3 regions of the Marinobacter fonticola genome follow, and region 1 is predicted to be linked to each of the others. Evidence: predicted binding sites of a transcription regulator. Region 1 holds the regulator's gene; each other region holds the start of a gene.

Region 1 (9,747 bases):
GTGTGGCTTTCGATGCTATTTCAGGCACGGCGCAATTGAACTCAGGTACCCTGACCTGGGAGCCGGAACTCCAGATCGTGGGGCCTTCGGGGGCGTTCAAATTAACCGGCTCCACCAGCCTGGTGGAGGAGACCCTCGATATGCGCCTGGTGGTGGTACTGCCACTGACCCAAAATCTACCGCTGGCGGCCATTCTGATGGGGGTCGCCCCGCCGATTGGGGGCGCCCTGTTTGTACTGGATAAAGTTTTGGGCGATCCTTTGAGTAGATTGACCAGCGCCACGTACTTGGTTCAGGGCACGTGGGATAAGCCGGATGTGGATCTGCGTAATGTCTTTGATACGGGGGATTAAGCCGAAATCCGCTGTTGGAGTTGATGCTTTTATTGGAAAAAAGCCATAAATAGTATCGAATAAAAGCCATAAATAGAAAACACATTCCAGACGACTGTATGGTTCATCAGGAGAGCGTGCGATGACGAACCGTAGTGTAGCTGTATTGCAAATGGTGAGCGGTCACGATCTTGACCAAAATCTGGCTGATGCTCGCGAGCTTCTCGAAGCGGCGAGTGAGAAAGGGGCGGTGGCTGCTGTATTGCCGGAGAATTTCGCAGTACTTAGCACACGCCAAATGTTGGAGCGAGGCCAGGATGAGCGGACCCCCGAAGGCCCGATCCGTTCGTTCCTGGCGGAGCAGGCGCGTCGTTTAGGATTGTGGATTATTGGCGGGTCCCTGCCCATCGCCGCCCGGCCGGACGGCACTGAGCTGAGCGACCGGGTTCGCGCCAGTTGCCTTGTTTTCAACGATGAAGGGAAGCAGGTAGCGCGTTACGATAAGATCCACCTGTTCGATGCGCACGTTGAAGATGCCCAAGGGCGCTATCGCGAGTCGGAAACCTTCGAGCCCGGCGAGGACGTGGTGACGGTGGACACTCCTTTCGGATGCCTGGGGCTCGCGATTTGCTACGATCTGCGCTTCCCGGAGCTATTTCGACTGCTGCGGGAGAAGGGGGCCGAATGGGTGACGTTGCCCAGTGCCTTTACCTACCAGACGGGAGCGGCCCACTGGCATCCGCTCGTACGGGCGCGTGCTATCGAGAATCAGTTCTGGATGGTGGCTGCCGGGCAGGGCGGCGAGCATGATTCGAAACGCCGCACGTATGGCCACTCGATGATTGTCGACCCGTGGGGAACCATGACAGCGCAAGTCAGTGAAGGCATGACGCTAACCTTGGACGAGTTGAGTCCGGAACGCCTGGAAACAACCCGTGACCGTATGCCGGTGTGGCTGCATCGGCGCTTGCAACCAAAGGCTTAAGCGCCTCTAAACCGATTCAGCTCGGATTTTCCTGTTCGTCGACGCACTCGCGCAGGTAGCGGAAGAGTTTCTTCGCCTGGCCGGTATTCTTTTCTTTCTGTGCGTCGCGGCGGGCATTGCGTGTCAGGTTGCGCAGGTGCTGAATATCGGCGGACGGACAGTAGTCGATAAACTCGCCCACGAGCGCATCGCCCTCGGCGATCAAACGATCGCGCCAGCGCTCAGCCAGATGCTGGCGGCGGGTGTGCTCGGCGCTGCCGCTGTCATAGGCTTCAATCGCGCGGATTAGTTCGTCGAGCTGCTCCTCCTGGCGAATCGCTTTCCCAATGTATTGCAGGTGGCGACGGCGCGCCTCGCGCTGGGTGATGCGGCGTGATTCGTCGATGGCTGCCCGTAGCCTGTCGCTGATGGGGAGGGGCGCGACCTGATCGGGGCGAAGCTCGATCAGACGTTTGCCGAGGTCTTGTAGCGCATGCATTTCGCGCTTGAGTTGGGATTTACTCTTGTAGTCTTCGTCGCCCTGGAAATCGTCTTCTTCGGTCGTCATTGCCATTCTCTTTTTCGATCAACTATCTGTAATCTGGAGAGCTCGCCGGCATCAGTCAGGTGAAAATCAGCCGTAAATCAGTGTCGCCAGTCCCAGGAAGGCTAGAAAGCCTATCACATCGGTGACGGTGGTAAGGATAACGCCGCCGGCCAGCGCCGGGTCGATGTTACGGGATTTCAGGAACAGGGGCAGCAACGTGCCTGCCAGGGCCGCGGCGATCAGATTGATGACCAATGCAGCGGCGATGATCAGTCCGATCATAGGGTCGCCAAACCAGATTGTGGCAGCCACAGAAACCACCAGTGCCCATAGAATGCCGTTGAGGACGCCGGTCAGGAGCTCGCGGTTTAGAAGCCAGGAGACATTGGCGGCGCTGATCTGGCCGACGGCCATACCGCGGATGACCAGTGTCAAAGTCTGGCTACCGGCAATCCCGCCCATGCTGGCGACAATGGGCATTAACACGGCCAGGGCGACGACTTTGGAGATGGTTCCCTCGAAAAGTCCGATCACCGAAGAGGCGATAAAGGCGGTGATCAGGTTGATGCCCAGCCAGACGGCGCGACGCTTGGTGGTTTTCATTACCGGCGCGAAGGTATCCTCATCTTCGTCGAGACCGGCCATGCTCATCAGGGAGTGGTCCGCGTCTTCGCGGATAACGTCAACCACGTCGTCGATCGTGATACGGCCGAGCAATCTGCCGTTCTCGCTGACGACCGGGGCGGAAATCAGGTCATAGCGCTCGAACAGGGTCGCGACCTGGGTGTCGGCCATGGTAACGGGAATCGGCTCGATATCGGTGTCCATGACCTCGCGCACCGTGGCGCTGGGGCTGGAAACCAGCATCTTGGTGATAGGCATAACGCCGATGTATTCGTCGCGCCGGTTGACCACAATGAGGCTGTCGGTCATAGGCGGCAGCGACCGGTGGCGGCGCAGATAACGCAGGACGACATCGATGCTGAGATCCGGACGCACCGTGATGGTGTCCGTATTCATCAAGCCACCGGCGGTGTCCTCCGGGTAGGCCAGGACTTCCTCCACACGCTGGCGATCCTGATCGTCCATGGTGTCGAGGACTTCCTGGATAACCGTATCCGGTAGCTGCTGCAGCAGGTCGGCAAGGTCATCCGATTCGAAGTCTTCGATAATAGACGCCAGTTCTTGAGCGTTGAGCTTACTCAGGAAGTAGCTACGAATATCGTCGCTCAGGTACTGGAGGACTTCCCCCTCCAGGCTTTTATCCACCAGATTCCAGAGCAAAGCCCGTTGGCGCGGCGGGGAGGATTCCAGCAGGTGGGCAATGTCACTCGGGCTCAGGCCGCCATTGAGAATGCGGGCGACCTGTTGCAGGGCACCACTGTCCAGCGCTTCACCGAGCGTACGGAGGCGCTGCCGGGCCTGGCTGTTTTCGAGTGCGTCGGACATGAATCACCCACGAAATCGGGTCGAGTTGACCATAAAGGCGGCTTAAGACTGAGAGTTAGTTAGTCACTCCCGGGAGGTTGCCGCTTCAGAAAATGATGTATTATAGCGGACTTACGTTGCAGACGTGAGAGATCAGTATAGGTGAATTCCACCGATGTCGCCGTTATCCGCCTTCGCCGAAGTAGTCGTTAATCAGATCGACGAGCGCGTCTCGGGCCTGGCATTCGTCAGCGCCATCAATCACCAGCTCGATCTCGGTGCCGCAACTGGCGGCCAGCATCATGACCGCCATGATGCTCTTACCATCCACTTCTCGGCTGTCCTTTCCAATCAATACCTTGCTTTTGAACGCCGACGCCGTGCTGACCAACTTGGCAGCGGCTCGGGCATGAAGGCCGAGCTTGTTTATGATGGTGATGGGCTCGCGGATCATGGGGTGTCCTGAGCGGGTTGGGCCGTCAAGTGGGGTAATTCGGTGTGACGGACCTGGACGTTGCTGTACTGGCTTTCAAAGTAGGCGCCGAGCTGGTCGCACATGTAGACCGAGCGGTGCTGTCCCCCGGTGCAGCCGATGGAAATGGTCATATAGCTACGGTTGCTTTCGCGGAAAGCGGGTAGCCAGGCTTCCAGGAAGCGTTTTATGTCATCCAGCATATGTTGCGTTGCCGGTTGCTGCTCGAGAAAGTCCTTAACCTCGGTATCGACACCGGTAAACTTGCGCAGGCTGGGATCCCAATAGGGGTTGGGCAGGCAGCGCACGTCGAAGACATAATCCGAGTCCACCGGCACGCCATGTTTGAAGCCGAATGACTGGAACAGCAGTGCCAACTCTTGCTCCCGCCGGCCTACGATCCTCTGTTTGACCATGTCCCGTAGCTCATACATCGAGAGCTCGGAGGTGTCGATGTAAAGGTCCGCGAGACGAGCCAGGGGTTCTAGTAGACGTTTCTCGCCGGCGATGGCTTCGCGCAATGAAGTGCGATCGTCACTCAGCGGGTGCTTACGCCGGGTGGCGTGAAAACGCTGGAGTAGCGACTGATCGGTAGCGTCGAGAAAGATAATCTCGACCTTCAGCTGGGTGGCTTCCAGGCGTTCGTGGATCGCTTCGAAGTTGGCGATTTCGCCCGCCAGGTTGCGCGCATCGATACTGACGGCAATGTTGCGGAGCCTGCGCGGTGAAGCCTGGCTGGCTTCTTCTGTCAGTGGGAACAACAATCCAATGGGTAGGTTGTCGATGCAATAGAAGCCCAGGTCTTCCAGAACGTGGAGGGCCGTACTCTTCCCCGAGCCTGAACGACCGCTGACGATGATCAGTTTCATGCTATGCCTTAACTTGGGATGCCCTGTCTGGATTGGTGCTATGGCCCGTGCGAATACTCAGCTACTGCGACTGCGTCATGGCCTCGTAAAGCTGGGTCGCATCCTCGCATCGACGCAGGCGCTCGCAGAAAGTGCGTTCATTGAATTTCTCGGCCAACTGGCTGAGCAACTCAAGATGTTCGCTGGTTGCCTCCTTTGGCACGATCAGCACGAAGAGTAAATCAACCGGCTGGTTGTCGATGGCATCGAAGGCAACGCCTTCTTCCAGGGTCAGAAGCGCACCAATGACGTGGTTGCAGTTTTCGAGGCGACAGTGAGGAATGGCGATACCCTGGCCAATGCCTGTGCTGCCCAGGCGCTCGCGGGAGACCAGATTGTTGAAAATCTGGGCTTCCTCAAGCTCTGGATAGCGCCGAGCAATATGCTCGGCGATCAATTCCAGGATTCGCTTCTTGCTGGTTCCCGGCACACCGCTAAGGGTGAGCTCGGGAACCAGGATGGACTGTATGGTTAAAGGTGTTTCCGTCATGGATGGAATGCTTTCCTAATATGAAACGGATAACGATTGACGCTTAATGAAGCGGCTAGCGACTGGCTGCGCCGTGCATTCGGTCGACCGTCTTCTCCTTGTGCTTCAGGATCTGCCGATCAAGTTTGTCCACGAGCGAATCGATCGCCGCATACATGTCTTCGTTCTGAGCCTTTGCGTGAACCTCCCCGCCGACGACATGCAGCGTGGCTTCAGCGGTATGGCGGAGTTTTACCACGGACAGGGTCACCTGACAGTTGCTGATATGGTCGAAATGACGTTCAAGTTTTTGAAATTTTTCAGACACATACTCTTTCAGGGGAGGGGTTAATTCGACATGGTGACCTGACATATTGAGTTGCATAGGCTTCTCCTACTTGTCGACATGCACGGGCGCTTAAGAGCGCGCCCGATGTTGAGCCCGTCGCGTGCGGCGGACGCCTGAAATTATGTCTGGCCGCCCGGACTTGAGGGCGGCTGTCCCTCATAACGGTCTTACGCTGTATCCGTATTTGCGTTATACCAATCGTTTACGTTCGTTGGACGGCGGTATATGCATGGCTTCGCGATATTTGGCAACTGTTCGCCGGGCGACGTTGATACCCTGATCGCCAAGTAGGGCGGCGATTTTGCTATCGCTAAGCGGCTTCTTTGGCGTTTCCGCCGCCACCAGTTTCTTGATCATGGCACGGATTGCCGTGGACGAACACTCCCCGCCTTCGTTCGTGCTGACGTGGCTGGAGAAGAAATACTTCAGCTCGAAAATGCCGCGGGGCGTATGCATGTACTTCTGGGTGGTGACCCGCGAGATGGTCGACTCATGCATGCCGACCGCCTGGGCGATATCGGACAGAATGAGAGGCTTCATCGACTCCTCGCCATGATCGAGAAAGCCTTGCTGATGTTCGACAATACGGGTGGCGACTTTAAGCAGGGTTTCGTTACGGCTTTGTAGGCTCTTGATAAACCACTTGGCCTCCTGCAACTGATCGCGCAAATAGGTGTTGTCGGCGCTACTGTCCGCCCGCCGGATCAGCGCGGCGTAACCGGCGTTCACCCGGATCCGAGGGGCGATTTCCGGGTTCAGTTCGACGCGCCACCGGCCTTTCGATTTGCTCACCACCACATCCGGCACCACATAGTCGGGTTCGCCTTGCTCCATGGAGTCGCCCGGACGCGGATTCAGTGTCTGGATCAGCGCGAGTACGGCCTTGAGTTGTTCTTCGGTGAGGCGGCTGCGGCGTAGGAGTTGAGCGTAATCACGGTTGCCCAGCAGGTTGATGTAGTGACTGATGACCAGGCGCGCCTGCGGTAGCCAGGGCGTGTCATGCGGCAACTGGTTAAGCTGAATCAGTAAACATTCCTGCAGATCGCGGGCAAAAACCCCCGGCGGATCGAAATGCTGGAGCCGGCGCAGGACCGCCTCGACTTCGTCCAGTTCCAGAGGGTCCTCGTCGGCTTCGTCCTCCAATCCCGCGTGGATATCCTCGACGCTCGTGATGAGGTAGCCGCGGGTATCCACCGAATCCAGCAGCGCGTGTGCAATGGCGCGGTCGCGGTCGCTCATGGGCGTCAGGTTGAGTTGCCAGAGCAGGTGATCCTGGAGGGTTTCTGTCGGTGAGTTGCGAGACTCAAAGTCGCTGTCGTCTTCGTCGTCGCCGCGGGAGGCTGAGGTAGGTGCGGATTGGTAGATGTCGTCCCAGGCTGTATCGACCGGGAGATCGTCGGGGATGTCCTGCTGGTTGTCGGCAGACCAATCCGGCTCTTCGCTCGGTTCATCCCAGCTATTGTCTTCCTGCTGGGAGTCTGAATCATTCTGCTCTTTGGATTCAGCCTCGTTGCTGCTGTTTTCGTTCTCGGCGGACGTGTCCGAGCCTTCCTCCTCCTCGGAGGTTTCCAGCATCGGGTTGGAGTCCAGCGCTTGTTGGATCTCTTGCTGAAGATCCAGCGTCGACAGTTGCAGAAGGCGTATGGCCTGCTGCAACTGCGGTGTCATGGTGAGCTGCTGACCCAGCTTAAGCTGGAGCGAAGCTTTCATTACCATTGATTTATCCCGTCACCCTAATGCTCTCGGCGTTAATTTTTTGCCGAACCACGTCGCGCCCGGAGTTATAGGGCATTGATCCCGGACTTAGAAAGTGGCGACTTAGTTCTACAAGCAATTTCTTTGCCGAAGTTTACTGCCATGGGTGTGCAGATGACAACGTTCTGGCCGCCGATGTTTGAGCCCATACTCGGACGGCCATGTTTCGAGTTTAGCGTTTTCGCAGAAATATGCGACAGCCAGCCCCTTTGAAGCATCAGACAAGATGGAAGCATCAGACAAGATGCCGGGCTGTGGTTCTGTGAGTGCTTTTGCTCTTCTGTATTGCTTTCTGTACTGCGTTTGGCATCAGTTGAACTCATCTCACGCCGATTCTTGTTACAGGCGAAATTCGTTGCCTAAATAAACTTCCTTGACCTGCTGATTTGCCAGTATGTCGTCGGCATGTCCGGAGGCGATGATGTGGCCTCCACTGACGATATAGGCATTTTCGCAGATATCCAGGGTCTCTCGCACGTTATGATCTGTAATCAGCACGCCAATACCTTTGTCCCGGAGGTGACGGATGATCTGCTTGATATCGCTGACCGATATCGGATCCACGCCGGCAAAAGGTTCATCCAACAGGATAAAGGCGGGTTCCATAGCCAGCGCGCGGGCAATTTCCACTCGCCGTCTTTCGCCGCCGGAGAGTGACATGCCCATGCTGTCGCGAATATGAGTGATGTGGAATTCTTCCAGCAGGTTTTCGAGTCGGCTTTCCCGGTCGGCACGGGACAGCCCCTTGCGCGTCTCCAGTATCGCCATAATGTTGTCGCGCACGCTTAGCTTGCGAAAAACCGAGGCTTCCTGGGGCAGGTAGCCAATGCCGGCCCGGGCGCGCCCATGCATCGGTAGCGGGGTAATATCCTTGTCGTCGATGGTGACCCGGCCCCGGTCCGCCGGCACGAGGCCGACGATCATGTAGAAGCAGGTGGTCTTGCCGGCGCCGTTGGGGCCGAGCAGGCCGACGATTTCCCCGCTACGAATCTCCAGGGAGACGTCCTTGACCACATTGACCTGTTTATAGCTTTTAGCCAGGTTGCTTGCGCACAGGATCGCCATTAGTTGGTCTCGCCCTGGTTTTCGTTGGACTGGCGCGGTTGTATCAGCATTTCTACCCGACCGTCCGGGTTATCCGGACTGCGCCCGCCGTCGGCGACGACGACGCGGCTGGCCGTGTTGTACTCGATGTGATCCCCTTTAAAAACGTTGCCCTCTTGACGGATTATCGCCTGCTTTTCGAAGGTAATGCGGCTGTCGCCAGCGGCGTAGATGATGGTGAGGGCTTCGGCGTCGGTTTTCGGCGTTTCACCCTGACGTGCCTGGCTATAGTGTGCCGGTTCGCCAAAGGCTTCGATCCGATCGAGCACGCCTTTGTTGCGGTAGAGGACAACCTTCTGGGCTGTCAGTTCGGTGGCGTCCTGACTCACGATGACATCGCCGGTGTAGATTGCGGTCCCCTTGGATTCATCCAGGCGAGCGTTGTCCGCCGTAACCTTTATTGGGCTGTTGGAGTCCAGGTCGAAGCCCGCAGCCTGGCCGGCCAGCGCCATCAAAGCGATGCCGATAAGGCCGGAGAGCTTGTGGGTGTTACCGGTTTGAGGGCGCCTCATACTGTCCTTCCACCTGTGATTTAAGTTCCATAATGCGTTCGTCGATCCAGGCCTGCATGCCCGTCGCCCGGGTTACGCCATGGGGATCCGTCAGCACCACCGGGGCGTCAGTGTGCACAATGCGCTTGTCGTTATCCAGCGTCAGGTGGGGCGTTTTCAGTTCGCCCTGACTTCCGGAAGGCAGCGTGCGGGTAATGACAACATCGCCGGAGAGCCTGACGATGTCACTATCCAGTTGGTAGCGGCCTTCGTTGGCCCGGAGCGTCCAGGGTAAACCGGTGTTGACGTCGATCAGTCGGGCCCGGGGGGCTTCCATGTCTGCGAGGCTCTGTTCGTCGAATTGCTCGACGCGCGGGCTGCTGATGACAGCCGAGAGCTGCCCCGTCTCCGCGAAGGACCGGTATTCGCCGTTCACGACAAAACTGTCGGGTTCCTGCGGGCCACGCAGGTCAGCGGCCGGGTCAATGCCTCGTTTCTCGTCACTCTGCCATAGCAGGCCAATGAGCACGGCCGACAATATGGCAATGCCCAGGTGCCGCAAACGAAGCCGGTTGAGTCGATTCAGCATGGTGTCACGCTCCGTCGGTAGCGCCGCCGGAATGGTAAGTCAGGTGCAGGTCGGCCAGCTTGTTCTGGGCCTGCAGAATCAGGTCGCAAATCTCGCGCACGGCGCCTTCTCCGCCTGCGGCTTCAGTGCAGTAATCCGCCTGTTCGCGAACATACCAGTGGCCATTGGGAACCGAAATGCCCAAGCCGGCAAGCATGATGGCGCCCAAGTCGGGAAGGTCATCGCCCATGTAGGCGGCTGCCTCGTTGGAAATATTCAGCTCGGATAGAAGTTCGCGGAGGGCAGCCTCTTTATCTTCCCGGCCTTGATAGACGTGCTGGATGCCCAGGTCGCGGGCTC
Region 2 (9,747 bases), 1.4 Mb from region 1:
TGGCCGAGGCCGGTGAAATCACCCTTGGCGGGTCCGGCGAAGAAATGATGTGATGAAAAACAAAAGCCATCGTGATCGTATTCCTTCCGAGGAATTGACAGCTTATGAGCGCTGGGAACTTCCCCTGCTGGACGAGCACGGGAACACGGTGGCCCATTCCCGTGAGGAAGAGCGCGACGTCAAGCCCTTGACGGCGGCCGATATCGAGGCCATTCGCCAGGAAGCCTGGGAGGACGGCCAACGCGAGGGCCGCGAGGCTGGGCATCAGGAAGGTTTGACCAGCGGTCGTGAGGCGGGCCACCAGGAAGGACTGGAACAAGGGTTGGCTGAAGGCCGCGAGCAAGGTCGCCAGGACGCACTGGAAAAGACGAGTGCGGAGGTCGCCCAGGGGTTGGAGCGTCTGGAAAAGCTGCTGAGTGAACTGGTAGATCCGATCCGTCGGCACGAAGATGAACTGGAAACCGCGCTGTTCAATTTGGCCACGGTGTTGGCCCGGGCTGTTGTCTATCGTGAACTGCAAACAGACTCCTCCCAGATCCGTGCCGTGGTGCGGGAGGCCTTGGCTAGTCTGCCCTCCACGCAGGAAAACGTACGTCTGCGAGTTAACCCGGCAGATGTTGAATGGGTCAGGGAAGCGGCGAACCGGCTTGATGCCGAGGCCAGTATTGTCGAGGACGACACCATACTCGCCGGGGGCTGCCAGGCGGAAACCCGGCACAGTCTGGTGGATTTCACCGTTGAGAAACGATTCCAGAAGGCCGTGCAGCGCATGCTGGATCAGCAGCTGGATAGCGATCAGCCTGGCGACAGCGTTGAACTCGACGCTATGATGGGGGAGCTGACGGATTTTCACCGTGAGGTTCTCGAAACCCCCGGCACCCCTCCGGAAACGGCAGATTCGACGACACCGGCGGCCTCGGACGAGGCCAGCGACGACGACCCAAATATCCCGGAGGACGACCGTGACGAGCAGTCTCGCTGAGCGGATTAATCGCCTTCAGGATTATCTTCCCCCGAAACTCGAGCCGGAACTTTCCGGCCGGTTGACCCGTATGGTCGGTCTGACCCTGGAGTGCGTCGGTTGCCCGATGGTGGTGGGCGACCGTTGCGTGATACAGGGCCAGGGTGTAAGCAGCGTTGAAGCGGAAGTGGTGGGGTTTGAGGACGATAGGGTCTACCTGATGCCCCTGACCGCCATTGAGGGACTACGCCCGGGTGCCCGCGTGGTGCCGCTGTCTGCAGCCAGCCGCGTCCCGGTAGGACCGGAACTGCTGGGCCGGGTGGTTAACGGTACCGGCGTGCCGCTTGACGGTGGTGGCCCGCTACGGGCCGAGGCCCAAGTCGGACTGTCGGGAGCCATTATCAACCCGCTGCACCGGGCGCCGGTGCGCCAATCCCTTGACGTGGGTATTCGTGTCATTAATTCGCTGCTGACCGTAGGGCAGGGCCAGCGGCTGGGCCTATTCGCCGGCAGTGGCGTGGGCAAGAGCGTGCTGCTGGGTATGATGACCCGCTTTACCGATGCGGATATCACCGTGGTCGGCTTGATCGGCGAGCGGGGCCGCGAGGTCAAGGAGTTCATCGAGGATATTCTTGGCGAAGAGGGGTTGGCCCGCTCCGTGGTCGTCGCCTCGCCGGCGGACGATTCACCCCTCATGCGATTACGTGCCGCCATGCTGACCACCCGCATCGCCGAGTATTTTCGCGACCAGGGCAAGCGAGTACTGCTATTGATGGATTCCCTGACCCGTTATGCCCAGGCGCAGCGCGAGATCGCACTCGCGGTGGGTGAGCCGCCAGCAACCAAAGGCTACCCGCCGTCGGTGTTCGCCAAGCTACCGCAATTGGTTGAGCGAACCGGCAACGGTAAACCTGGCGGTGGCTCCATCACCGCGTTCTACACCGTGCTGACCGAGGGCGACGACCAGCAAGACCCGATTGCCGACGCTGCCCGAGCCATTCTGGATGGTCATATCGTGTTATCCCGAAGTCTGGCCGAAGAGGGTCACTACCCGGCCATCGATGTGGAAGCCTCGGTTAGCCGGGTAATGCCTCAGGTCACCAGCCAGGACCACTTCCGTAAGGCCCAGGAGTTCAAACAAATTTTTGCCCGCTACCAGCAAGCCCGGGATCTCATCAGTGTCGGCGCCTACGTCAAAGGTTCGGATCCGGTGACGGATTACGCCATCGAGCGTATCGACAGCATGCGTGCATTCATGCAGCAAGGCTTGAAGGAAAGTGCGCCGTATCAGGACAGTGTCGACCGTTTGAAAACGGTGCTCCCCGAACGCAAGACCAAGCCAGGGGGATAACGTATGAAACCGCGATCTCAACGCTTGCAGGTGGTCTTGGCGCTGGAACAGCGCCGTGAAGATCAGGCGCTGGACTTAATGAACCGGGCCCGTCAGCAACTGCAACACCACCAGCAGCAACTTGAATCGCTGCGCCAGTATCAGGCGGACTACCGCGTGCAGATGCGTCAGGGCCAGCAGGGGGTCGTGTCGGTCAATCGTTTGCAAGGCTGGCAGGCCTTTATTGCCCAGCTCGATCACGCCATCCAGGCGGAAGAGAAGCAGGCCCAGCGTGCGAACGCCAGCTACGAAAAAGCCCGCGACGGATGGCGCGAAGCCTACGAGCGCAAGCAGGGCATGGTCCGTCATATCGAAGCCTGCCGCGCTCAGGAGCAGCGCGAACAGGACAAGCGCGAACAGAAGGCGCTGGATGAGGCCGCCAACCGAATACACGCGAGGCGACGCTTGAACTGACGTGTTCATTCAGGCGCGACTTAACGAATTGCGCATGCAATTCCCCCAGAGTTGGCTATCCTCAAAGCGGGGATCTAAAAAAAATCACCTGGCCACGGAGCATTTAGGCGTGGTTAAAGGTTTGCGATGGACTAATGGTCCAGGCGCTCGGCAATAACGAACACACTGATTACGGCAAGACCACAGACTGAGGTATCGATGGAGGACACCGCATGGCAATTCATACGCGGCGAAGCGAGGATGGACGCACGCTAATTATCAGTATTGACGGGCGCTTTGACTTCAGCTCTCACCAGAGTTTCCGCGACGCGTACGAACACGGCGACCAGGAAGTAAGCGACTACGTCATCGATATGTCGGAAACGACCTATCTGGACAGCTCGGCGCTGGGGATGCTGCTGTTATTGCGGGATTACGCCGGGGGCGATGCTGGCCGGGTCAGGATCGAGAACTGCAATAACGATGTCAGGCGTATTCTCAGCATTTCGAATTTCGAACAGTTGTTTTCGATAAAGTGACGCCATGACGATTAGGCCAAGTTAGAACCGGAGAAGCCTTGCATTGGACGAAGCGGACAAGGATGCGCAGCCTCTCCGCATCCTGATTGCCGACGACAGTGAAAGCGACCGCCTGATTCTGAAAACCATGGTTCGTCGTCAGGGCCATGAGGTGATGACGGCGGCAAACGGAGTTGAGGCCGTTGACAGCTTTCGCAGCTTCAAGCCCCAGATCGTTCTGCTAGACGTCATGATGCCGGGCATGGACGGTATGGAAGCTGCGCGCCATATCAAAGCGTTGGCCGGCGAAGAACTCGTGCCGATCATCTTTCTGACCTCCCTTTCCGACGCGGACGCACTGGCTCGCTGCCTGGAGTCCGGCGGTGACGATTTTCTCTCCAAGCCTTACAACCGCATCATAATCGAGGCCAAGATCAACGCCTTTAACCGAATGCGGGTGATGCACCGGACCTTGAGTAAACAGCGCGACTTGATCCGGGCCCGCAACGAGCAATTGGTTAAGGAGCAGACCATAGCCCGTCGGGTTTTTGACAATGTTGCGCACACCGGTTGTCTCGACGCGCCCAATATTCGCTATCACGCATCGCCGATGTCCGTATTCAACGGTGACGTGCTGTTTGCCTGTCCGCGTCCTTCCGGCGGCATGAACATACTGATCGGCGACTTCACGGGCCACGGCTTGCCGGCCGCCATCGGCGCGATGCCGCTGGCCGAAATCTTTTACGGCATGACCAGCAAGGGCTTCCTGATCGGCGATATCCTGCGGGAAATCAATCTGAAGCTTTGGCGTATCCTGCCAACCGATATGTTCTGCTGTGCCGCCTTCTTGGAGTTGGATTTCCACCTCGGCAACCTCACGTTCTGGAACGGTGGTTTGCCGGCCGGATTTCTCATGCGCCGCGACCAAGATTTATTGCCGCTGCCGTCGCGTCACCTACCGTTGGGTGTTGTCTCCGGCGATCGCTTCTCCGCGGAAGTGGATACGGTGAAAGTGGAAGAGGGCGACACCATACTGTTCGTTACCGATGGTGTGCCGGAAGCCACCAATGCTCATGGGGACATGTTCGGCGAAGCCCGGCTGCGTGAAGTGCTCGACGCGTGCGACACGGATCGGTCCGCGTTGGAGGCCGTCCTGGCAGCGATCCAATCCTTTACCGACACGGAGCAAACCCGAGACGATCTGACGCTGGTCTCGGTCGATGTGGCGCTATCGGCGGTGCTGGATGAGCTGCCTCAACGGGTCGCGCAATCGGCTCTGGGCGGTCCGGCGCGCTGGACTTGCGAGTACGAAGTGGCGGGTGAAACTTTGTCCCAGTTCAATCCGCTGCCTCTGCTGCTGCATATTTGCATGGAGGTTCCGGGTTTGAGGCGGCGGAGCGGCGAGGTCTACACCATACTCTCGGAGCTGTACACCAACGCGCTGGAGCACGGCGTACTCAAGCTGCCCTCTAGTTGGAAAAGTTCGCCCGAGGGGTTTGGCCACTACTATGCTGAGCGAGAGCGGCGTCTGCGCAGTGCCGGCAAGCACGATACCGTACGCTTTCGGCTCCAGCATGAAACAGGTCAGAAGGGCGGCGAGCTCCGGGTCAGTTGCAGCGATAGCGGGGAGGGCTTCGACTATACTGATGGCGCATTGTCTTCTCTTGAGAACGATGGTTACGCTGGGCGGGGCCTGGCGTTGCTGCATCAACTGTGTGAGTCGCTGACACACCGGGGCAGCGGGAATGAAGTCGAGGCCGTCTATTGCTGGTCCATTGATTCCCGGTAGCCCTCCGCGATGTCATGAGCGGTACCGCGCTGAGCGCCGGGCACGACGTGTCTGCTGGGGCCAAGCCGCAAGCGAGCGCCCATGTGCAGTAGACCTGTTGTGCAGTAGACCTGTAAGGAGACGAGACGACCATGAACCAAAAGCCACATCTGGATGGCGAAGCCCTGGCGGAACTGCGTGAAGTCATGGAGGACGAGTTCGAGGTTCTGATCAGGACCTATCTGAGCGACTCCAGCGAACGGCTTGATGCGCTGCGCTCGTCGTTGCGGGAGCGCAACGTGGATGCATTCACCAAGTCGGCCCACAGTTTCAAAGGCAGCTGCATCAATATCGGAGCGCCGCGCCTCGGTTCCCTGTGCTCGGACGCGGAATTGGCCGGACGAGAAGACCGGCTCGATGAAGCGGTGCACATTCTGGACGATATACAAAGCGAGTTTTCTGCGGTTCGCGAACTCCTGGAACGGACACTGATCCGATGAATGTTTCTACCTGACCACCCTCGATGCGCGTTGATGGCTCTTTGGCAGTGACTCTACCGCGCCCTGGCGGGTTGTCCTTTCCTTAGCGCCTATTGGACTTCGTATTGTTGACACCTGTCTTGTATTAAAAAGATTGGCACCTATCTTGCTCCGAAACAAACAATTGTTCTAACTACGCCAAAACGGCAAGAGGTTGCCATGTCCGGAATGGTGCTGACGCCTGTGTCACCCACCCCTGAAAAAACAATTGAACGTCAAGGTTCTGCGTCGGAGAGCGAGCGGCCGGCGGAGAGGTTTGAAGCTGTCTCGGCGCGTGAAAAGGCGCGTCTGGAGCAAAAGGACGCGCGGCAGGATCGTGCCGATCGCGTGGCCGAGGAAGACCGGGTGGCCAGGCAAAAGTCGGAGCAGCAGCGCCTGGAGGAAAATCGGGCCAAGCCGGCTGAAAACGCGGACGAGTCTGGAAAACCAAACGAGAGCGCCAGGTCGGGCGATAAAGCCTCAGAATCGTCACCAGCAGATAAGGAGACGACCGCTGAGAGTGCCGGTGACGCTTCTGAGACGCCGGATCAGCAAACTGGCGCCATCGGCGACGAAATTTTGCCGATGTTGTTTGGCCTGCCTTTGCCGCAGGAAAGCGTAACTCAAGGCCCGCGGAGCCTGACCACAGGTGTGGGCACGCAGATGGGCACGCAGAGTAGCGGGATGGCGGGCGTTTCCACCGCGGTCATGGACAAACTGATGATGCAGCCCTTGCAGCAGGGCAGTGCGGGTGGTGGAAGCGATTCCGATAGCTTGCTGGGCATGAAGAGCGAGCAGCTCGGCGCGTTGGTCGGTAAGTCGGCCTTGGGCGCCGACGGCAAGGCGGCGGATTTTTCCGCCCAGCTTGCGCGTTTCCAGGGGAGTGGGGAGACGGGCGCCCTGCAAAACAATGCCACGGCCTTGCAGCGGGGTCTGGAAGGGCGCGAGTCCCAGGCCACCCTGAAAAGCTATTCCACCAGCCTGGACCTGCCGGTTCAGCACGCCCAATGGGGTGAGAAAGTGACGGGTAAGCTGGCTTGGTTGACCGCCCAGCGCATGTCCACTGCGGAAATTCATATCACTCCGCCGGATCTCGGTCCCCTGGAGGTTCGTGTTCAGGTCCAGCAGGATCAGGCTCACGTGACCGTCCACGCGACGCACTCCGCTGTACGTGATCAGCTTGAACTGAATGGTCACCGGCTGCGCGATATGCTGCAGGAAAATGGCCTCACTCTGGAGAAGTTCGAGGTTTCGGCCGACGCCTCCGACCAGGGCGCTCAGCAGCAACTTGCGGATGAGGGCCAGTCTGGTCGCTACGGCTTCGGTTCCGAAGGTGAAGGCGATGGCTTGGAAGATACCTTGGGTAGCGGCAGTTTGGACCTGAGCTGGCGCGGCGAGGTTGACCTCTACGCCTAAGATGTCGTCACTCCTGGCCGGCATCTATCTGCCGGCCGGTGGTTTATGTCTTCCCGTACAGCGGCTAGACTTCTGTTTTATAAACGTGTCTGGAATAAAGAGCGCGACGGTGGCCAGCCACAAAACCTGGCCGCTTTCCTGCAGAATTCGGCTTTCATGTGACGTAATTGGTCTGCTCCTTGCTTAAGATCCGGGCGTATTCGTGGAGTGACAATAAACTGACTGTTGGGAACTATGGCAGAGAATACGGAGCAGGCGCCCGCGGGCAAGAAGGGTAAACTTAAACTCATTATTGGCCTGGTCGTCGTGATCGTATTGGCCGTGGCTCTATCGATAGGCGGGACGCTCTGGTTTCTCCAGTCTGGCGACGATGCCGAGACGCAGGACGGCGACGCTGATACCGCAGCGGCGGAGGCGTTCGAGCCCAGTCTCTATTACTCGCTCGACAAGCCATTTATCGTCACACTGGCCAGTGAGGAACGGCAACGGTATATGCAGATCTTCGTGGCGCTGCAAAGCCGAAATCAGGCAGCGCTCGATGCGGCCCAAACCCATATGCCGTTACTTCGTAGCCGCTTGCTAACGCTGTTCGGAGCGCAAGATTTTCAGGCCATGCAGACCCCGGAGGGGAAGCAGGCATTGCTTGAGGAAGCCCTAAGTACCGTCAATACGGTGCTCGAGCAGGAGGGCGCGGAACCCATTGATCACATTCTGTTCGAAAACTTTGTGTTGCAGTAGCGGCGGCATTAGCCACGGGATCAACCGCACGAACAGCGAAAGATTAATCATAAGGGGACCGGCAACTGCGGCGCGAAACCTGCGTTGCCGGTCCCGTCGTCGTAATGGCAACCTCTGAGATCGGATAACAGGTATGCAGGACTTACTGTCACAAGACGAAATCGATGCGCTATTGCACGGCGTCGACGACGGTGACATCGACACCTACGACGATGCTGACGAGGCCGGTGTCAAGTCGTACGACCTGGCGAGCCAGGATCGTATCGTCCGTGGGCGGATGCCGACCCTCGAGATGATTAACGAACGTTTTGCGCGCTACACCCGTATCAGTCTGTTTAACCTGTTGCGCCGCAACGCCGACGTGTCGACCGGCGGCGTGCAGATCATGAAGTTTGGCGAGTACATCCATACGCTGTATGTGCCGACCAGTCTCAACCTCGTGAAAATGCGCCCGCTACGGGGCACCGGGCTGTTCATCCTGGATGCCAAGCTGGTGTTCAAGCTGGTGGACAACTTCTTCGGGGGCGAAGGGCGGCATGCCAAAATCGAAGGCCGCGAGTTTACGCCGACCGAAACCCGTATTGTGCAGATGATGCTCAACCAAGTGTTTCAGGACATGCGGGAAGCCTGGAATGCGGTGCTCAAAGTGGACTTCGAATACATGAGCTCGGAAGTGAACCCGGCCATGGCGAATATTGTCAGCCCCAGCGAGGTGGTCGTAATCAGCACCTTCCACATCGAGCTGGACGGCGGTGGCGGCGAACTGCATATGGCTTTGCCGTACTCGATGATCGAACCGATTCGCGATGTGCTCGACGCCGGGGTGCAAAGTGATATCGACGACGTCGACGAGCGTTGGGTCAACGCCCTGCAGGAAGACATCAAAGCCGTCAATGTACCGATCAATGCGACCGTCTGCCGCCGCCGCATGTCTTTGCGCGAGTTGGCCAAGCTTAAGGCCGGTGACGTCATTCCTATCGAGATGGAAGGCGATCTCACCATGACGGCCAACGGCATTCCCATTTATAAGGCCCAGTTGGGTACCCGGGATGGCAACCTGGCGCTACGGGTTACCGAGCGCGCAACCCGCCCCAACGTAAAGAAGCAATTCAAGGTGGACAGGAATGGCTGAAGACCAGAACCAGAAAGACGACAACGAGATGAGCGAGGATGAGAAACTCGCCGCCGAATGGGAATCGGCGATGTCTGAATCCGGCGAAGCGACCGACGAAGGCAGTGGCGGGGACGACGACTGGGCTGCGGCTATGGAGGAAGCGGGCCAGGGCAACTCGGTGAAAACGGCGCCCATGGAAGAATTCGAAGAGGCTGCGCCTCAGACTGGGAACGGACCAGCGCCGGACCTTGATGTTATTCTGGATATTCCGGTGACCATCTCGATGGAAGTGGGTAATACCCAGATTCCCATCCGCAACCTACTGCAACTGAACCAGGGTTCCGTTATCGAATTGGACCGGCTGGCAGGTGAGCCCTTGGATGTGCTTGTGAACGGCACGCTCATTGCCCACGGTGAGGTGGTGATGGTCAACGAGAAATTCGGTATCCGGCTAACGGACGTTATCAGCCCGGGTGAGCGGATCAAGCGTTTGTCGAAATAGCCGTCGAATAACGTACGCCGTGGCCCATAACGCGCTGTCCAATAACGCTCAGACTAAAAAACCTAGTCCAGAAAAACACAGGTCAAACGCATCTTAGTCTAGACAGCACATGGTCTAAGTAAATCACAGTCTAAAAACAATGCATGACCGGAACGGCGCCTGAGCGGCATCGTTCCCGGCCCGGAGGAATAATCTTGAAACCTGTCCTTGCTTTCGGGCTGCTCCTGGCGAGTATGCCGCTTGTGGCGGAACAGGCGGCGTCCGACGGACCCATGGCCGGTGGGCAGGGACCGGATAGCCTGATTTCGCTACTCAGTCTTGGCGCCGGTCTGGTCGCGGTCATTGCCCTGATCTTTGGCTGTGCCTGGCTGGTCAAGCGCATGAATGGCCTGACCGGTATCAACAGTCAGGCCATGCGCATCGTGAGTG
Region 3 (9,747 bases), 690 kb from region 1:
GATAACGGTCAGGCTATTCGAATAGTCACGTCGTTTTTGCGTGATAATCCCGCAAAGCTTCATTATCCAGAAACTTTGCTGGCCATGACAGCCTTCCAAGAAGCATATCCGTGCGAGTGACTGGGGTGCTCTGCGTCTATTCTGTCGAGCTGAAGCAGGTCATAACCAGTAGCTGCAGTTCGTTCCGGCCCTACGGGCCTACACCGGACGCGCTTACGCGCGCAGCTGAGCATGGCGTTGAGCGTCATAGGAAAGCATCGTGCTAAAGCCAGAGAAATTTCAGCGTCTTCGATTTCTTGAGTCAAATTTGGAAACTCGAATATTCGATGCCCGCGACTGGCTTTCGACCCCCGAAGCCCTAACGCATCTGAAAAGCGGGCTGGGAGCAAGACATTATGTTCTTCGCCACTGCCGGGAATATTTGGAGCGCACTTGCTTTGCCGCAAAGCGGGACGCACTTTCAGCCGATGTGGCGACAGAGGCAGCGCTTCATTTGAATGGATACTACCTGAATTTGAGGGGCGCTCTAGATAACTTGGCGTGGATCCTTCAATTCGAGCTTCAAGTCTTCCCTGGTACAACAGAAGATTCTGGCGCCAGAATGAAAGTCCACCTTTTCGGCGATAAATTTCTTAAAGCCGTCGGAGACCGGTCAACTCCTCATGCGAACCATCTATCAGCGATGAAATCGTGGGGCCTAGATTTGGCGGTCTTAAGGGATCCAGCCGCACATCGAATTCCGTTGTACGTTCCCCCAGGCATCATCACCTCCCAGGACCAAGTTGATGAATTTCGTCGCTTGGATCACTTGTCAGGAGCGCCGGAGAGCGAGCTTGGAGGGAAGAGGCGCATCGAAATCATGATCGAGGCTCAGCAGGTCGCATCGTTCGAGCCCGTCTTCTGTGTGAACTCGGAAAGCGGAATCAAGGTCTACAATATACCCAAGCAATTGCTATTCGATCACCGGCATTATCTGCATCTGGCTAGAAAGGTATTGGAGGAGTTCAAATGACGCCCAACAAATCGTTGGAGAGGGACGTTTTTTCCGCACGCTGCGCGTGCTCCACAAACGCCCCTCAACTCAAGCGTTAAATTGTCGGCAACAGATTCTTGCTTGAGGGGTAGAGTGTGGATCGAGAGCAACTCGTGAAGAAATTGCGAAACTGGGAGATGCATCTCGAGGTGGTAGTGGGCACTCTCGCGTTTGGACTGGCAGTTGGTTGCGCTGGTATAAGCAATGACTACATAGCCCTCGTTGCTAGCGTGATCTCGATATACATCTCATTTCGAGCCATTGATTTGGGCGCGCACCACTTCCCAGCCGAGCTTTTGGCGCTGAGAGAAAACTCGCAGAAGACTAGGCGTCAAATGATTGAGCATGCGTACGCGGAACTTCAGCTCAAGAAGATGAAAACGCCTCTCCTTTATTTCGGAATACTAAGCCTGTTCGTGGTAGCTTTAATGTTATATGGTTCAATCATATCAATAATTTAACAAGTGACTGTGGTGTCAATCCGATAAATTAAGCCATTTTTTCACGCCACGCCTCCTGATTTTTGACCATCGTATTGAGCACCACAATCATCTTTCTCATACAGGCAATGAGGGCGACTTTGGGCAGTTTCCCCTGGGCCTTCAAGTGCTCGTAGAAGCGTTTGAAAACCGGGTTGCACTGGATGGATGAGAGCATGGCCATGAACATCACCGTGCGCACTCTGTGACGTCCTCCCCGTATTCGTCGTTTGCCATTAAGCTTGCCGCTGTCCCGGTTGATGGGCGCGACACCAACCAGTGCAGCAATCTCTTTTCGGTTCAAAGAACCGAGTTCTGGAAGCTCACTGAGCAGGGTGTAGGCAAGGACTTTGCCGACGCCCGGCACACTGGTCATGATCTCCGTTTTGATTCGCCAGTGATCGACTTTGGCCACCTCCTGTTCGATCTGTCGGGTGATGGTCTCAATCTGATTCTGAAGCATCCTGAGCACGCTTTTGATGGAACGATGCAGCGCTTTCGGGAGTATCTGGAGACGGTTTTTCTCCATCGTGGACATCTCCAGAAGCTGGCTGCGTCGGGCCAGCAAGTCTTTAATCTTCTGGGATGTTTTGTCTGGAATCGGCTTGAACTCAAAAACCCTTAAAAGGACACCCACTCTAAAATACTTAAAAGGAATGTCTTAAAAGGACGCCGGCCCTAAGTTTCCCTTTACGCCATAGTAGGCCCAGTAAAGCAGTAGTTAAGAGAGCAACCGTTGAGGGTTCCGGCACAAGAGCGAAATCCGGAAAGCGCTGGTCGGTTGAGCAGAATTCTCGCTCGCCAACCTGAGACTGTGGCTGACAAATAGCATAGTTGGGAGCAGACGTATCAGGCGTGGCTGAGCTGAGACCCATACTCAGCGCAGCGCCGAAGGTTCCATTGGGGACTGCGACGGGTCTCAGGCTGTTATCTAGAAGCGCGAAGTTGATCGCAAAGAAATTGTAGGGCTCATCTGATTCAAACCCTAAATCGCCCCAATCAAATTCAACTACGATTGATCCAGACGCACTCGTCTCTACAGAACTGGTCAGGCCGCTATTTGGGGCCTGAAGATCAGGCTCGAGTGTGTCGGCATAGACAAACTGCTCGGGATTTTCTGGAAGCGGTGGTGCTGGTGTAGCTGAGGGATCATTGCCCCAATCGCCGAGCCAGCCATAGCTCTGGCCTGCCACGGGGATAAATTGGAGCTGACTTGGGTCGTAGTTGAGGTTAAATCGCCCTGAATAGATAGTGGAAGGATCAGGATCAACCACTGCAGTAATAACTTTCGCTCCCGACGCGTATGGGCCAGCTGGTGGAATGGCGTTTGCTACACGCAGAGAAAAAACAGAGAAGTTTGGGAACCAGGAAAAGATTGCAGTTGCATGAGAGAAGGTGCAAAAAAAGCTAAAGACGAGAAATAGAACGATGCTTTTCATTATTTTGTCTCCGTATAAGTATAACCTAGTAATAAGAAGCTCTTAAATGCAGGTAGCGAAGGAGGGTACAAACGAAAGGAGGGAGACAGCTTGGCTTCAGAACCTTATAAAAAACCCAACTTACTGCCGTAATGTGAATTGATAGCGCAAATTATTAGCCCTGTCTAATTAGAAAACTAGAGTCCTGCTTAAAGGTTTTACTTAAATACTTAAAAGTACTTAAAAAGATAAAGACCGTGCTTAAAAGTACTTAAAAGGGCGCCCGCTCCAAGACCGCGCACACATCCCGCCCAAACTCTCCAGTTTGGCCCAGCGAAATGAAGAATCAGCGCTACTTCCTGTTTGGCTGTCACCGCCGATGTAAAAATGACCCCTGACGTCGAAGTAAAACTGGCCCCCTGGGCGACAATAGCGGCTTTTTTTGAGCCGCATCTATGTTGACCCAGGAGCAAGCAGTGGAGATTCGCGTATTTACTTAAAAGGACACCCTTCTTAAAAGGACACCCACTCTAAGCCGGAGGCCTCGCTCAGTCTTTACAGCAAAATTTGCCTTAACTTTCCGGTTTGACCCGGCGAAATGGAGAATCGTCACGGCTTTGCGTCTTGTAGGGCTATTCAACCAAGCAATGCGGCTTTCTGAACAAAAGGCGGCTGCCGCCGCTCGAGGAGAGCAGGTATTGGATGCGAAGGAAGGTAGGTTGAGCGGGGCTACCCCAACAGCATTTGGCAACGGCCCAGGCCCACGGTCCGTCGGTAGCCCAATTGCTGACAGGCCGCCTTCAGATTGAACGCTGTGCCAACCAGTCCTTTGAACTGGCTTTCAAAGCTGCGACTCATGTAGAGCCAATGTTTGGGTTCAATGGCGAGGCGGTCCAGGATAGGGGGTACGTTTTCGGGGATGTGGCCTTTTTTGCCGGCCCTGAGTTGGCGGCCCGTCCAATCGACTAGTTCCAGGTAGTCCTCCAGCCGGAAGGGTAGGCCCACCGGCATGTCCTGTCGTGGGTAGCCTGCAAACGGAAACAGGCCAGGCAGGTTATCGGTATCGTTCAGATACTGCCGCACCCGGATTCGGACTGATGTGAAATCGCTCGTCTCTGGCATCTTGGCGATGCCGGCGCGTATGGGATTGAGATCGACGTAGGCCAGGCAGGCGGCCAGGGCCTGCTCGTCAAGCAGGGCCTGGGATTTGAAACGACCTTCCCAGAATCGGCCGGTACAATTATCTTCAAGGTTGGCCCGCCGGGCGATGTCTTCGTTCAGACAACGCATGAACCAACTGATGTCCTGCAACCGCGCCCGCCAAATCTCGACTTGCTCCTCCAATATCTGCTGCTCGATGTCTCGTAGGGACTCACCCTGGAGATAGCGTTGACTGAAGATCGTGCCCTTGAACAGGTGGTGCCATCGTTCGATGGTTGACCGCAAGGACCATTGGTCGGCCTCCGCTTGATTGATATGCAGGACCAGATGGACATGGTTACTCATCACCGCATAAGCACAGACGTCCAGTGCAAACACCGTAGCGAGTTTGAGCAGGCGGGTTTCTATCCAGGCCCTCCGGTGTGAGAAATCCTGACCGGTCAGAGGATCCTGGCCACAGAGAAAGGCGCGTCGGACACAGCGGCTGACGCAGTGGTAGTACGGCGTCGCTTCGACGGCGACTTGGGCTTTCCTTGCCCGGGGCATTGGCATTCCCTTCTTTCGGTAGCTGTATGGATAGACAGTATCAGAAGTTGTTGGGCGGGGCTATGGTTTCGTTGGGTGTCCTTAAGACTTTAAGACTTCCCTTTCTTCTTAAGGCTTTCGCCCCAGCGCTTTTGCTCATTTCCTTGGACCGCTTCGTGTCTCTATGTCAGAGTAGCTTCCCATGGTTCAGAGCATAGACAGGGTACTTGGTTGAGTAGGAACGCAGGCAAGCATAAGAGCAGAAACGTTAGCGCGAATGACGGACGCCGCTTGAATAAATTTATAAGCGAGTCAGGCTATTGTTCCCGCCGTGAGGCAGACAAATTAATAGAACAAAGACTGGTGACCATTAATGGCAAATGTCCGGCGTTGGGGACTAAAGTCTTGCCTGGTGATGTCGTTATGGCGGAAGGTAAGCGCATCCGCAATAGAGCCGCTGATAAATCTGATCGGGTTTATATCGCTTATCACAAGCCGGTGGGTATTACATGCACCACAGAATCGAAGGTGCAAGGCAATATTATTGATGCCATTCGCCATAAAAAACGCATTTTCCCGATAGGCCGTTTGGATAAGGATTCTGAAGGGCTAATTTTTCTGACTAGTGACGGGGATATCGTCAATAAAATTCTGCGCGCGGAAAATGCTCATGAAAAGGAATATATTGTCACTGTAGACAAGCCGTTGAATGCGCAGTTTGCAGAGTTAATGGCGAAGGGCGTCCCTATTCTAAATACCGTTACCAAACCATGCAAAGTGATAGTTCTTAGCCGCTTTGTCTTTAAAATTATTCTAACGCAGGGAATGAATCGCCAGATACGGAGAATGTGTGACCATTTTGGTTATGAAGTAACAAGGCTGAAGCGAACCCGTATTATGAGCGTTTCATTGGATGCCCTAAAGCCTGGGCAATGGCGTAATTTGACGCCGAAAGAAATGGCTGAAATCAATCAGTCTATTGCCGGATCGGATAAACGAAAGCAGGGTTCATCATCCAAAAGTAACGACTAAAAGGACGCCCACCCTAAGACTTTACAAGCAAGGAGACGTCGAGGTGATTGCTCGAATATGGAAAGGATGGACCACCCCGGATAATGCTGCGGCCTATGAAGAGCTTTTCCGGGATGTTGTTCTGCCGAAAGTCACGCAGGGTGTCAGTGGCTATATCGACACCAATCTACTCCGGCGCGAGGCTGGCGAAGAGGTCGAGTTCACAACCATATTCTGGTTCGAATCTCTCGAAGCCGTAAAGATGTTTGCGGGCCCAAACTTCGAGCAAGCCGTGGTTCCCGACCCAGTAAAGGCGCTTATGGTGCGCTACGAGGCAATCGCCCTCCATCACGACGTTGTTGCCCTGTAGATTGCTATTAATTAGCGCCAGTTCGTCTTCTGTCGAGCCCGTTCGGGAGGTTGTTGGTTTCCAAACTTGGACCGGGCCCTCAGTCCTCGCTGTCCCTTAACCGCTCCCGTTCCAGACGTTCTGCCTCTTCTTCCCGCGCGGCCTCAATGACGGCCATCAGCTCCTCCATGTCGGCACTGGCGGAATCGTGTTCGAAGCAGCCGGTGAGTCGGCTATCGGGATAGAGGTCGCCGCTCTCGTACAAGGACCAGATCTCTTTGCCGTAGTCGGTTTTTAGCAGCTCAGGGTCGAAGCGGGCAAAATAGCGGCGCATATTGTCCACGTCCCGTTCCAGCATGCGGGCGGCGTTGTTGTTGCCAGCGGCATTGACGGCTTGGGGCAGGTCGATAATGACGGGCCCGTTCTCGTCCACCAGTACATTGAATTCGGATAGGTCGCCATGAACCAGACCGGCACAGAGCATGCGCACCACCTCTCTGACAATGCGGTCGTGGTAGTCTCTTGCCTGCTTCGGGCTGAAGGACACGTCGTCGAGGCGCGGGGCGGCGGCACCGTCGCTGTCCGCTACCAGTTCCATCAGCAGTACACCGTCGACGAATGCGTGTGGCTTGGGGACGCGCACGCCCGCTGCCGCGAGCCGATATAGCGCGTCGACTTCGGCGTTCAGCCAGGCGTCTTCCTGCTCCTTCTGGCCGTAGCGGGTTTTCTTCGACATGGCGCGGGCGCGGCGGCTGTTACGAACCTGACGGCCCTCCTGATATTGCACAGCCTGCTTGAAGCTACGCTTGCTAGCCTCTTTGAACACCTTGGCACAAAGCCGCTGGTCGCCACTAAGCACGACATAGACTTGCGCTTCTTTGCCGCTCATCAGCTGCGCGACGACGTCGTCAATCAGCCCATCATCGACTAGGGGCTGCAATCTCTTCGGTGTCTTCATAAATCCTTAAGTGTCAGTAGAGCGGCCTGAACCGCGCAAAGCCAAATACAGTTGCCCAGTTTCGCAGAATGACGGGCAATTTGCTGTGGTTTCATCACGGAAACAAGCTGGTAGAAATTCTTACGCCTGTTTCAAGCCCGGTTGGCCCATCATGGGTATTAGCGCGGCACCCCGCATTCACGTTAGGCTTGCGATGAGCACAAGAGTTTCAGGTTTGCATTATTCAGTGTTCAAGTGTTGACGGAGCCGACTATGAAATACATTTTCGAAGTCCACATCAAGGATGGTTACACTGCGGAGGATTATGCGGACGCCTGGGTCAGGGCCAGCCGTTTGATCCAGCAGGCGGCTGGGGCCCGTGGTACCGAGCTGCATCGCAAGATAGACGATCCGAAAAAGTTGATCGCCATCGCCCACTGGGATACCAAAGCCAGCCGCGACGCCATGGAAGGACAGCATAATCCCGAAGTGGCAGACATCATCAAAAGCGCGGCGCCGTTTTGCGAGATTAGAGCTATCGGGGAGTTCGACGAACCTGAATGGGTGGTGCTTCCTAACAACTAGTGCTTGCTAACACCTAGTAGTGCTTGCTAACACCTAGGGCACGAGTGTCCGGCCAAGGCGCCAGTTCGTCCACACTAGTGCGACCATCCGGTGCGATAAGCCGTGCCGGGCTTTGACGACGTGTTGATAGCTGGAACTAAACTGGTTATGACAGGACCTGAGAGAGTACCCGCTGAGCGTACGATTACGATTCGACAGGACATTCTTGCCATCCTGGAAGAGGTCGAGTGCAATGCCAGCGATCTCTCCAAATGGGTGCGCCTGACGGAAAAAGACATCTATGCGCATCTGGATGAGCTGAAAAAGTCCGGGCGCGTGGCGACGATTCCCGCCGCGTGCAATGCCTGTGGCTATCGCTTCGAGGATCGGCGTAAGGCTCGTAAGCCCGGCAAATGTCCGCGCTGTAAGTCGACCCGGATCGATCCGCCCCGATTCACCGCCGTCTCCTGATTGACCGCCTCCCCGGGTTTTTAGCGCTTTAATTTTCGTTCAGGTTCTTCGGTTTTCTGTTGTCTCTCTCCCCAAAGAACTACAGTATGAGTAAAGGAACGATGCACATTCGACGGTTTGAAGGGATGACCGAGACGAGGCGTGTCGAACGAATTTCGCGTTTACTGTCCGTGCAAGCGGCCCCGTTCGACATCCCAAGCGAGGGTCAGCGACGTGTCGGATGTGCGAATATTGAATCCGGTAAGGAGGCCAGCGAATGGAAATTAAGACCTTTGAAGATCTCATCGATTGGGCCCGACAGCTCCATGCCCACCTCTCGCGCTCGCTGCAGGATTCGGCCGAGACCAACGAGAATGAACGGGCCAGCGCTTTGCTGACCTACCTGTCCGAGCACGAGTCGGAGCTGGCTCGGATTACGGCCGAATTTGAAAAGCAGGCCGATCCGAAGGTGCTGAAGACCCGCCTTTACGATTTCTTCAACCACCAGCCTATCGATTCTCGCCGTAAGAGCGATACGCACTATGCGCAGTTGGGTTTCGACGAGATAGCCCGGGAAATTTTCAGCTTCCACGATGAATTGATGGAGCTCTATAAATCACTGCTGCGCAAGGCCGAATTACGCGAAGCGTCGGACCTGGTGCAAGAGCTGCTGGACATGGAGGAAAACGAATCCATGCGTTTGGCCCGCCAGGTGCGCAGCATGGACGACGTCTAGTCGCCCAACCGGGACACATCATCGCGATGTCATCCAGGCGTGTCTAGCGGCGCCGTTAGTGCCGGAATTGCCTCATTTGTCATTGAGCTTTACGGTGTCGGCTTGCAGAATAAATAGTCTTGCCACCAGCAAGTTAAGCCGGGCCTTCACAGAGGATTCAATGTCACTTCGCCGTCGCTACCGCCAATACGTGCGTTCTTTACGCAAGGGACTCCATATCCTGGCGGCGCCGGTTAAAGGTGATAACGGCCGTGGCGGGCTGTTTATCCAGGCATACCGAGGATTTGGCTCCCAGAGCCGGTTGTTTCTCATGGGACGGGTCTTCCACCAACCCGGTTTCGGCGCCAGGTTACGTGAGGATATGCTGCGCCGGGATTTGATCGACCTGCTGCGGCGCCTACTACGCAAACCCATTGTCGACGCCCAGGTACGCGTGCGTTATAAGGACGCGGACACCATCGTGCGCACCGATCGGCATGGCTTCTTCCGGGTGCATATGGACCTCTCCACCATGCCGTCGGACGTGATCTGGCACTCCATGGAGTTGTCTTTGGTCAATCCCAGGGATGAGCGTGCCACCACCACCGGCGAGTTTTTCACGCCTACGTCCCGAGCCCGCTATGGCGTAATCAGCGATATCGACGACACGGTGGTCTACACCGGTGTGGCGAACACGATGAAGATGATGTGGCGACTGTTCGCCCAGGGCGCGGAAAGCCGGGCGGTTTTTCCCGGTGTGTCGGCGTTGTATCAGGCATTCTATAACGGCGACAGTGGGGCTCAAGGCAACCCGCTATTCTATGTGTCTCGCGCGCCCTGGAGCATCTACCAGGTCTTGGTCGAGTTTTTTCGCATGCACCGTATTCCCAACGGGCCGATCCTTATCCTGCGGGAGTGGGGCATGAAGCGGGGAAGTTTGATGCCGCGGCGCGCGAAGGACCACAAGCTCGACGCCATTCGCCAGATTCTCGCTCTCTACAAGGATATGCCGTTTATCCTGATCGGCGACTCGGGCCAGCGGGATCCGGAAGTCTATACCCGCGTCCTACAGGAGCATCCGGGCCGCATCCTGGGGATCTATATC

The links. The regulator sigma-54, encoded in region 1, starts transcription at its own class of promoters, with help from an activator protein. The targets are predictions, from matches to a motif close to ANTGGCATNNANNTTGCTNT.
Positions count from the first base shown of each region.
Region 2: a site for sigma-54 is predicted at 7,131-7,150, ahead of FXO11_RS07105 (flagellar basal body-associated FliL family protein). Genes of this name have one in related genera too.
Region 3: a site for sigma-54 is predicted at 3,095-3,114, ahead of FXO11_RS16420 (PEP-CTERM sorting domain-containing protein). Genes of this name have one in related genera too.

Region 1 is NZ_CP043042.1:2,991,008-3,000,754, reverse strand. Features, by position in the region: gene FXO11_RS13365 (YhdP family protein) at 1-353, shown strand, start outside; gene FXO11_RS13360 (carbon-nitrogen hydrolase family protein) at 475-1,317, shown strand; gene yjgA (ribosome biogenesis factor YjgA) at 1,334-1,864, opposite strand; gene mgtE (magnesium transporter) at 1,931-3,292, opposite strand; gene FXO11_RS13345 (HPr family phosphocarrier protein) at 3,456-3,725, opposite strand; gene rapZ (RNase adapter RapZ) at 3,722-4,612, opposite strand; gene ptsN (PTS IIA-like nitrogen regulatory protein PtsN) at 4,674-5,141, opposite strand; gene hpf (ribosome hibernation-promoting factor, HPF/YfiA family) at 5,197-5,505, opposite strand; gene FXO11_RS13325 (RNA polymerase factor sigma-54) at 5,659-7,179, opposite strand; gene lptB (LPS export ABC transporter ATP-binding protein) at 7,564-8,289, opposite strand; gene lptA (lipopolysaccharide transport periplasmic protein LptA) at 8,289-8,840, opposite strand; gene lptC (LPS export ABC transporter periplasmic protein LptC) at 8,818-9,408, opposite strand; gene kdsC (3-deoxy-manno-octulosonate-8-phosphatase KdsC) at 9,413-9,747, opposite strand, start outside.
Region 2 is NZ_CP043042.1:1,582,730-1,592,476, forward strand. Features, by position in the region: gene fliG (flagellar motor switch protein FliG) at 1-53, shown strand, start outside; gene FXO11_RS07070 (flagellar assembly protein FliH) at 53-982, shown strand; gene fliI (flagellar protein export ATPase FliI) at 963-2,312, shown strand; gene fliJ (flagellar export protein FliJ) at 2,316-2,765, shown strand; gene FXO11_RS07085 (STAS domain-containing protein) at 2,978-3,283, shown strand; gene FXO11_RS07090 (ATP-binding SpoIIE family protein phosphatase) at 3,327-5,051, shown strand; gene FXO11_RS07095 (Hpt domain-containing protein) at 5,183-5,530, shown strand; gene FXO11_RS07100 (flagellar hook-length control protein FliK) at 5,729-6,964, shown strand; gene FXO11_RS07105 (flagellar basal body-associated FliL family protein) at 7,199-7,702, shown strand; gene fliM (flagellar motor switch protein FliM) at 7,836-8,834, shown strand; gene fliN (flagellar motor switch protein FliN) at 8,827-9,318, shown strand; gene fliO (flagellar biosynthetic protein FliO) at 9,513-9,747, shown strand, end outside.
Region 3 is NZ_CP043042.1:3,678,583-3,688,329, reverse strand. Features, by position in the region: gene FXO11_RS16435 (Rap1a/Tai family immunity protein) at 1-120, shown strand, start outside; gene FXO11_RS16430 (hypothetical protein) at 260-1,012, shown strand; gene FXO11_RS16425 (transposase) at 1,523-2,041, opposite strand; gene FXO11_RS16420 (PEP-CTERM sorting domain-containing protein) at 2,160-2,951, opposite strand; gene FXO11_RS16415 (transposase) at 3,660-4,637, opposite strand; gene rluF (23S rRNA pseudouridine(2604) synthase RluF) at 4,908-5,648, shown strand; gene FXO11_RS16405 (antibiotic biosynthesis monooxygenase family protein) at 5,692-5,997, shown strand; gene FXO11_RS16400 (PA4780 family RIO1-like protein kinase) at 6,077-6,934, opposite strand; gene FXO11_RS16395 (antibiotic biosynthesis monooxygenase family protein) at 7,187-7,498, shown strand; gene FXO11_RS16390 (ArsR family transcriptional regulator) at 7,646-7,948, shown strand; gene FXO11_RS16385 (ATPase) at 8,205-8,663, shown strand; gene FXO11_RS16380 (App1 family protein) at 8,824-9,747, shown strand, end outside.